One region of the Phenylobacterium ferrooxidans genome, then DNA from elsewhere that is predicted to be linked to it. Evidence: predicted binding sites of a transcription regulator. Region 1 holds the regulator's gene; the other holds the start of a gene.

Region 1 (3,426 bases):
AAGATCGTCGACGAGATGGGGGTGGAGAGCGGCGGCTTGGCCGCGGCCATGGTGACCGGTCACGAAGCCTTCGTGCCCCGCGAGCAGGTGGACGCCCTGCGCGCCTCCGGCCTGGCCCACATCATCTCGATCTCGGGCCTGCACATGGCCATCGTCGGAGGCTTCGCCTTCGCGGGCGTGCGGTTGCTGATCGCCGCCTGGCCCTGGCTCGCCCTGCGGGTGTCCAGCAAGAAGACCGCGGCCCTGTTCGGCCTTGTCGCCGTGCTGAGCTACCTTGTGCTCTCGGGGGCGCCGGCGCCGGCGGAGCGGGCGGCGATCACGGCGGCGGCGGCCTTCGGGGCCATCCTGGTGGATCGTCGCGCCATCAGCCTGCGCACCTTGGCCATCGCCGCCCTGGTGATCCTGGCCCTGCAGCCCGAGGCGGTGACCGAGCCTGGCTTCCAGATGTCCTTCGCCGCCACCACGGCTCTGGTGGCCATGGCCGAGCTCTGGCCCCGCCCGATCCGCGAGATCAACGCCCCCTGGCCGATCCGCGCCGTCCAGGGGGTGGGGACTTGGCTGGGGGCCAGCCTGGTCGCCAGCTTCGTCGCCGGGATGGCGACCGGCCCCTTCGCCATGCAGCACTTCAACCGGGTCTCCACCTTCGGGCTGATCGCCAACCTGCTGGTGGCGCCGATCTCGTCCTTCCTGATGATGCCGGCCCTGGCGCTCGGCGCGATCCTGGCGCCCTTCGGCCTGGGCGACTGGCCGCTGCGAGCCGCCGGGGTCGCCATCGACACCATGAACCTGATCGCCGCCAAGGCCGCGGCCATGCCCAACGCCCAGCTGATCATCGCCAGCGCGCCGGGCTGGACCCTCGCGGCCGCCTTCCTTGGCATCCTCTGGCTCTGCCTGTGGAAGGGGCCACTGCGCTGGCTGGGCCTGCCCTTCGCCCTGGCCGTCAGCCTGGCGCCCCGCCCGCCGACACCTGACATCTGGGTCGCCGCCGATGGCTCGACCCTGGCGGTGCGGGAGGGCAGGACGGCGGTTCTCTTCCGACCTGACGTCAAACTGTTCGGGGCCGAACTCTGGGCCCGCCGGCGCGGCCTGGAACCAGCCGTGCAGGGTCTGGCGGCCCGTGACGCCCTCTATGACTGTGACCGCTGGTCTTGTGCTCCGCGCGTTGGCTCATCGCCTCGCGTGGCCGCCGTCTTCACCCGGCGCGCCTCGACGATCGAGAAGAAGCTGCCGCTGTTCTGCCAATGGGCCGCGGTGGTCGTGGTGCGGGGCGCGGCGACCGCCGCCGACTGCCCCGGAGCGCTGCTGTTGACGCAGGACGACTTCGCCAGGGGCGGGTCGGCCGAACTCTACCGCGCGGCCTCCGGCTGGCGGATCGTGTGGGCCCAGAGCCTGCGCGGTCAGCGGCCCTGGACCGGCGGTGTGATCGCCGATCAGGCCGACTGACGGCGCCTAGTGGTACTTGCGGATCAGCCCGACGAGCCGGCCCTGCACCTGGACCTGGTCGGGACCGAAGATGCGGGTCTCATAAGCCGGGTTGGCGGCCTCCAGGGCGATGGAGGCCCCCTTCTTGCGCAGGCGCTTGAGGGTGGCTTCCTCACCCATCACCAGGGCGACGACGATTTCGCCGGAGGTGGCGGTATCGGTCTTGCGGATAACGACATAGTCGCCGTCCAGGATGCCAGCGTTGATCATGGAGTCGCCCTGGACTTCGAGGGCGTAGTGCTCCCCCGCGCCCAGCATGCTTTCGGGCACATGCATGCGGTCGCGTTCCTGCTGGATCGCCTCGATTGGGGTGCCGGCGGCGATCTTGCCCAGGACCGAAATCTCGCGGGTGTCGTTGGCCGCGTTCATCGCAGGCTGGGCTGCGCCGGCCTCGACCAGTTGCGGCTTGAACGGGGCGCGGCCCTTGGGCGGGGAAGAGGTGGTGGCCTGCTGCGGCAGCTTCACCACTTCCAGGGCGCGGGCCCGGTGCGGCAGGCGGCGCAGGAAGCCGCGTTCCTCCAGCGCCGTGATCAGGCGGTGAATGCCGGACTTGGAGGCCAGGTCGAGGGCCTCCTTCATCTCGTCGAAGGAGGGCGAGACGCCGCTCTCCTTGATCCGCTCATGGATGAACATGAGCAATTCGTGCTGTTTACGAGTGAGCATTGGACGACGAGCCCTTGAAGAACAAAGCGGAAACCTTGCCGATGTTCTCTAGACGTTCTTCGTTAATGTCAAGTTGACCGAAAGCTAGGCCAAAAGCGCTCGCGCCGCGGCGGCCACATCGGCCTGACGCATCAGGCTTTCCCCCACCAGCATGGCGCTGGCGCCAGAGCGCTCCAGCCGGGCTGCGTCAGCGGCGGTGAAGATGCCGCTTTCCGTTACCAGCAAGGCGTTTGCGGGGGCGAGCGCCGCCAACCTTTCGGTGATGGCCAGGTCGATGCTGAAGCTGCGCAGGTCGCGGTTGTTGACCCCCACCAGGGTCGCGCCCAGGTCGCCTGCGCGCGCCATCTCGGCCTCGTCGTGCACCTCGACAAGCGCGTCCATGCCGAATCGCGCCGCCTCGGCCATCAGGTCGCGGGCGGTGGAATCGTCGACCATGGCCATGATCACCAGGATGGCGTCGGCCCCCAGCGCCCGCGATTCGGCCACCTGCCAGGGGTCCACCAGGAATTCCTTGCGCAGGCAGGGCAGGGCGCATGCGTCGCGTGCCGCCGTCAGGAAGCTGTCAGCCCCCTGGAAGCTCGGCGTGTCGGTCAGCACCGAGAGGCAGGCCGCGCCGCCCGCCTCATACGCCTTGGCGAGCGACGGGGGATCGAAGTCCTCGCGGATCAGCCCCTTGGAGGGTGAGGCCTTCTTGATCTCGGCGATCAGGCCCAGGCGGCCCGGCGCATGGGCCCGCTCCAGGGCGGCGCGGAACCCGCGCGGAGCCGAGGCCTGGGCCGCCGCGGCTTCGACCTGCTCGACGGTGCGCTGCGCCTGTCGTTCGGCCACCTCGACGCGCTTGTAGGCGGCGATCTTGTCGAGGATGTCGCTCATGGCGCGCTCGTGATGGCGGCCAGGGTGGTGAGCGCCGTCTTGGCCCGGCCGTCGTCGATCACCGCGCGCGCCAGGTCGATGCCGTCGCGCAGGGTCTCGACCTTCTCGCCCACCAGGAAGGCGGCCGCGGCGTTCAACAGCACGATGTCGCGATAGGCGCCGGTCTCCCCGTCCAGCAGGGCGCGCAGGGCCACCGCGTTTTCGGCCGGGCTGCCGCCGGTGAGGTCGGCCAGGGCCGCGCGGGGCAGGCCGACGGCTTCCGGGGTGATGGTGAAGAGCCTGGCCTGGCCGTCGCGCCATTCGGCCACGACGCTCTCGCCCGTGGTGGTCATCTCATCCATGCCGCCGCCGTGCACCACCCAGGCGCGCTCGGAGCCGAGGGCCCCCAGCACGCGGGCCAGGGGCTCG
Region 2 (3,426 bases), on a different contig from region 1:
ACGGTTAGCCCACCGGGCTTAGGCCGCCCGCGCCGACCCGCCGATAGATCAGCGCCTCGGCGACGTGCACCCGCTTGATCGGCCCTGCCCCCTCCAGGTCGGCGATGGTGCGGGCCAGCCGCAGGGTGCGGGTCCAGCCCCGCGCGGTCAGGCCATTGGCCTCGGCGGCCTTGGCCAGCAGGGCCTTGGCCTGCGGATCAAGCTCGGCGATGGTCTCCAGCCATCCCCCCTCGGCCCGGGCGTTGACCGGGGCGGCGTGCTCGTGGCCCGACGTCGTCGCGCGCTCGGCGGCCAGGTCGCGAGCCTGGGCCACCCGTGCGGCGGCCTCGGCGGTGCCTTCGGTGGGCGCCGGCAGGGCGAGGTCGGCGGCGCTGACTGGGGGCACGTCGATCTGCAGGTCGATTCGGTCGAGGAAGGGGCCCGAGACCTTCATCTGATAGTCGGTCTGACAGCGGGGCGCGCGGCCGCAGGCGCCGCGTCCAGGCCCGCCGTAGCCGCACTTGCAGGGGTTCTGGGCGGCCACCAGCTGGAAGCGAGCCGGATAACGGACGTGGGCGTTGGCGCGGGCCACCACCACCTCGCCGGTCTCGAGGGGCTGGCGCAGGCTGTCCAGGGCCTGGGCCGAGAACTCCGGCAGTTCGTCCAGGAACAGCACGCCGTTGTGGGCCAGCGACACCTCGCCCGGCTTCACCCGGACGCCGCCGCCAGTCAGGGCCGCCATGGTGGCGGAGTGGTGCGGGGTGCGAAATGGGCGCGCCCGGGTCAGTTCGCCCTTGGCGATCAAGCCGGCCACCGAGTGGATCATCGAGGTCTCCAGCAGCTCGGCGGGCGAGAGCGGGGGCAGGAGGCCAGGCAGGCGGGCGGCCATCATCGATTTGCCCGAGCCTGGAGGTCCGGTGAACAACAGGTTGTGGCCCCCCGCCGCGGCGATCTCCAGGGCGCGCTTGGCGTTCTCCTGGCCCTTCACCTCCCGCAGGTCGGGGACCCGCTCGCCGTCGAGGATGGCGCCGGGCTTGGGGGCGCCCAGCATCTGGGTCCCACGGAAGTGGTTCACCAGCGAGATCAGCGAGGGCGCGGCCAGGATCTGGGTGTCGCCGGCCCAGGCGGCCTCCGCCCCACAGGCCTCGGGGCAGATCAGGCCCAGGCCCAGGGCGCCCGCCGCCACCGAGGCGGGCAGGGCGCCGGCCACCGCGACGATTCGGCCATCCAGGGAGAGCTCCCCCATGGCCGCCCACTCCGTCAGCCGGTCGGGGGGGATGATCCCCATGGCGGCCATGACGGCGAGCGCGATGGGGAGGTCATAGTGGCTCCCCTCCTTGGGCAGGTCGGCAGGGGCCAGGTTGACGATGATCCGCTTTCCCGGCAGCGACAGGCCGAGACCGGAGAAGGCGGCCCGCACCCGTTCACGGCTCTCACCCACCGCCTTGTCGCCGAGACCCACGAGAATGAAGGCGAACTCGCCGCCGGTGAGTTGCACCTCGACATCGACCCGCCGGGCCTCAACCCCTTGAAACGCCAGCGTGACGACCCGTGCTGCCATGGCTCACGTCCCCGGTTTGAGCATGTTTTATCCACAACCCCATCACGCCGCGCGGGTCGGATCAAGAACAAAAAAGGAACTTATGGAGAAGATGAGGGGTTTCCGTGGCCTAGACCACTCTTCTCATCTCAGAAGCTAGACTGTGGCGCGAATCGCTTCAACACGTTCCCAGAGCAGGACTGTCGCATCGACGCCGGTGAACCTTTTCAAGGCCACCGCCCCCGTAGGTGACGTCACATTGATCTCGGTGAGGTAGTCGCCGATCACGTCGATGCCGACGAACATCAGGCCCCGGCGTTTCAGCTCCGGCCCGATGACGCCGCACAGCTCCAGGTCCCGCGCCGTCAGCTCCACGGCCTCGGCGCGTCCGCCCACCGCCAGGTTGGAGCGGATCTGGCCGGCGCTGGGCACCCGGTTGATGGCCCCCACCGGCTCGCCGTCCACCAGCAGGATGCGCTTGTCGCCCTTCACCACCGCCGGCACGTACTTCTGGGCGATGACCGGCTCGCGGCTGATCATCCGGTGCAGGTCCAGCATGGCGTCCAGATTGGGGTCGTCGGCCAGCAGCCGCGCCACGCCCGAGCCGCCCGCGCCATTCAGCGGCTTGAGCACGATATCGCCCTGGCGGGCGCGGAACTCATAGATCGCCTCGAGATCCGAGGTGATCAGGGTCGGCGGCTGCACGCCCGGGAAGGTGGTCACGAACAGCTTTTCCGGCGCGTTGCGCACCTCGGTGGGGTTGTTCACCACCAGGGTCTTGGGGTGGATGGCGTCCAGGAAATGGGTCGAGGTGATGTAGGCCATGTCGAAGGGCGGGTCCTGGCGCAGCAGGACGACATCGAACTCCGACAGGTCGCGGGTCTCCCACGGGCCGAAGGTCGCGTGAGCGCCCTTCACCGGCTGGACGGTCACCGAACGGCCCTTGGCGGTGAGCCTGCCGCTTTCCAGGGCCATGCGCTCGGGCGTGTAGACCCACAGGGTGTGACCCCGTTCCTGGGCCGACTGCATCATCAGGAAGGTCGTATCGCCTTCGATATTGATCCCCTCGAGGGGGTCCATCTGGACGGCGACCTTCAGGGACATGGGCGGGCTTCCTTGCAAGCTGAGGCGTTCAGATAGGTCGGGGCGGGCGCGAGCGCCAGCGCTGCTTAGTTGAGTTGCAGCCGCACGCGCTCGCGGTGGGCGCGGGCGGCCAGCGCCGCGCCGCCGTCCAGGGTCGAGGCCTGGGCCAGGGCCTGGAGGGCGCCGGCCAGGGCGCCCTGGCCCTCGCGGGCGGCGGCGACGTCCAGCCAGGGGCGATGGTCGCTGGGGTCCAGCAGGGCGCGGCGCAGGGCGGCGCGTTCGGCGCGGCCGAAGTCGCGAGCCGCCACGGCCCGGGCGAAGATGTTGTTCTGCAGCCGCATCAGCACGGCGCGGTCGGGGGCGGGCGCCATCAGCCGGTCCAGACGGTCGGCGACGTTGGGGGTGAGGCCGGCGTGCAGGGCCCGCCGGGTGAGCTCCGAGGGTAGGACCACCCGGCCCTCGCTGTAGGGGTCGAGGGCCAGGGGCCCCTCGTGGGTCTCGATCCGCAGCAGGAAGTGGCCGGGGAAGTCGACGCCCTGGACGCTGAGGCCGCATTTTCGCGCGACGTGCAGGTAGTAGATTCCCAGGGCCACCGGCAGGCCCTTGCGGCGCTCGGCCACCGACAGGATGTCGGCGTTGTCGGGGTGCTCGTAGGTGAAGAGGTCTCCCCCCATGGCCAGGTCCCCGGCCATGGTCTCGGCCAGGGCTTCCTCGGGGCTTTCGGTGGCCAGACGATGGGTCAGGTGCTCAATCCCGGACTCGCCGAGGTCGCGGGCCTGCTGGGCGTCGCGGCTGGGGTCCTCGTGCAGGGCGCAGGCGATGGC

The links. The regulator LexA, encoded in region 1, represses DNA repair genes until DNA is damaged. The targets are predictions, from matches to a motif close to ATGTTCNCNANNTGTTCT.
Region 2: a site for LexA is predicted at 1,616-1,633, ahead of OCL97_RS06730 (YifB family Mg chelatase-like AAA ATPase). Genes of this name have one in related genera too.

The regions. Positions count from the first base shown of each region.
Region 1 is NZ_JAOTJD010000001.1:138,094-141,519, forward strand. Features, by position in the region: gene OCL97_RS00675 (ComEC/Rec2 family competence protein) at 1-1,443, shown strand, start outside; gene lexA (transcriptional repressor LexA) at 1,450-2,145, opposite strand; gene trpC (indole-3-glycerol phosphate synthase TrpC) at 2,230-3,018, opposite strand; gene trpD (anthranilate phosphoribosyltransferase) at 3,015-3,426, opposite strand, start outside.
Region 2 is NZ_JAOTJD010000009.1:52,404-55,829, forward strand. Features, by position in the region: gene OCL97_RS06725 (hypothetical protein) at 1-22, shown strand, start outside; gene OCL97_RS06730 (YifB family Mg chelatase-like AAA ATPase) at 5-1,540, opposite strand; gene gshB (glutathione synthase) at 1,676-2,623, opposite strand; gene OCL97_RS06740 (transglutaminase family protein) at 2,689-3,426, opposite strand, start outside.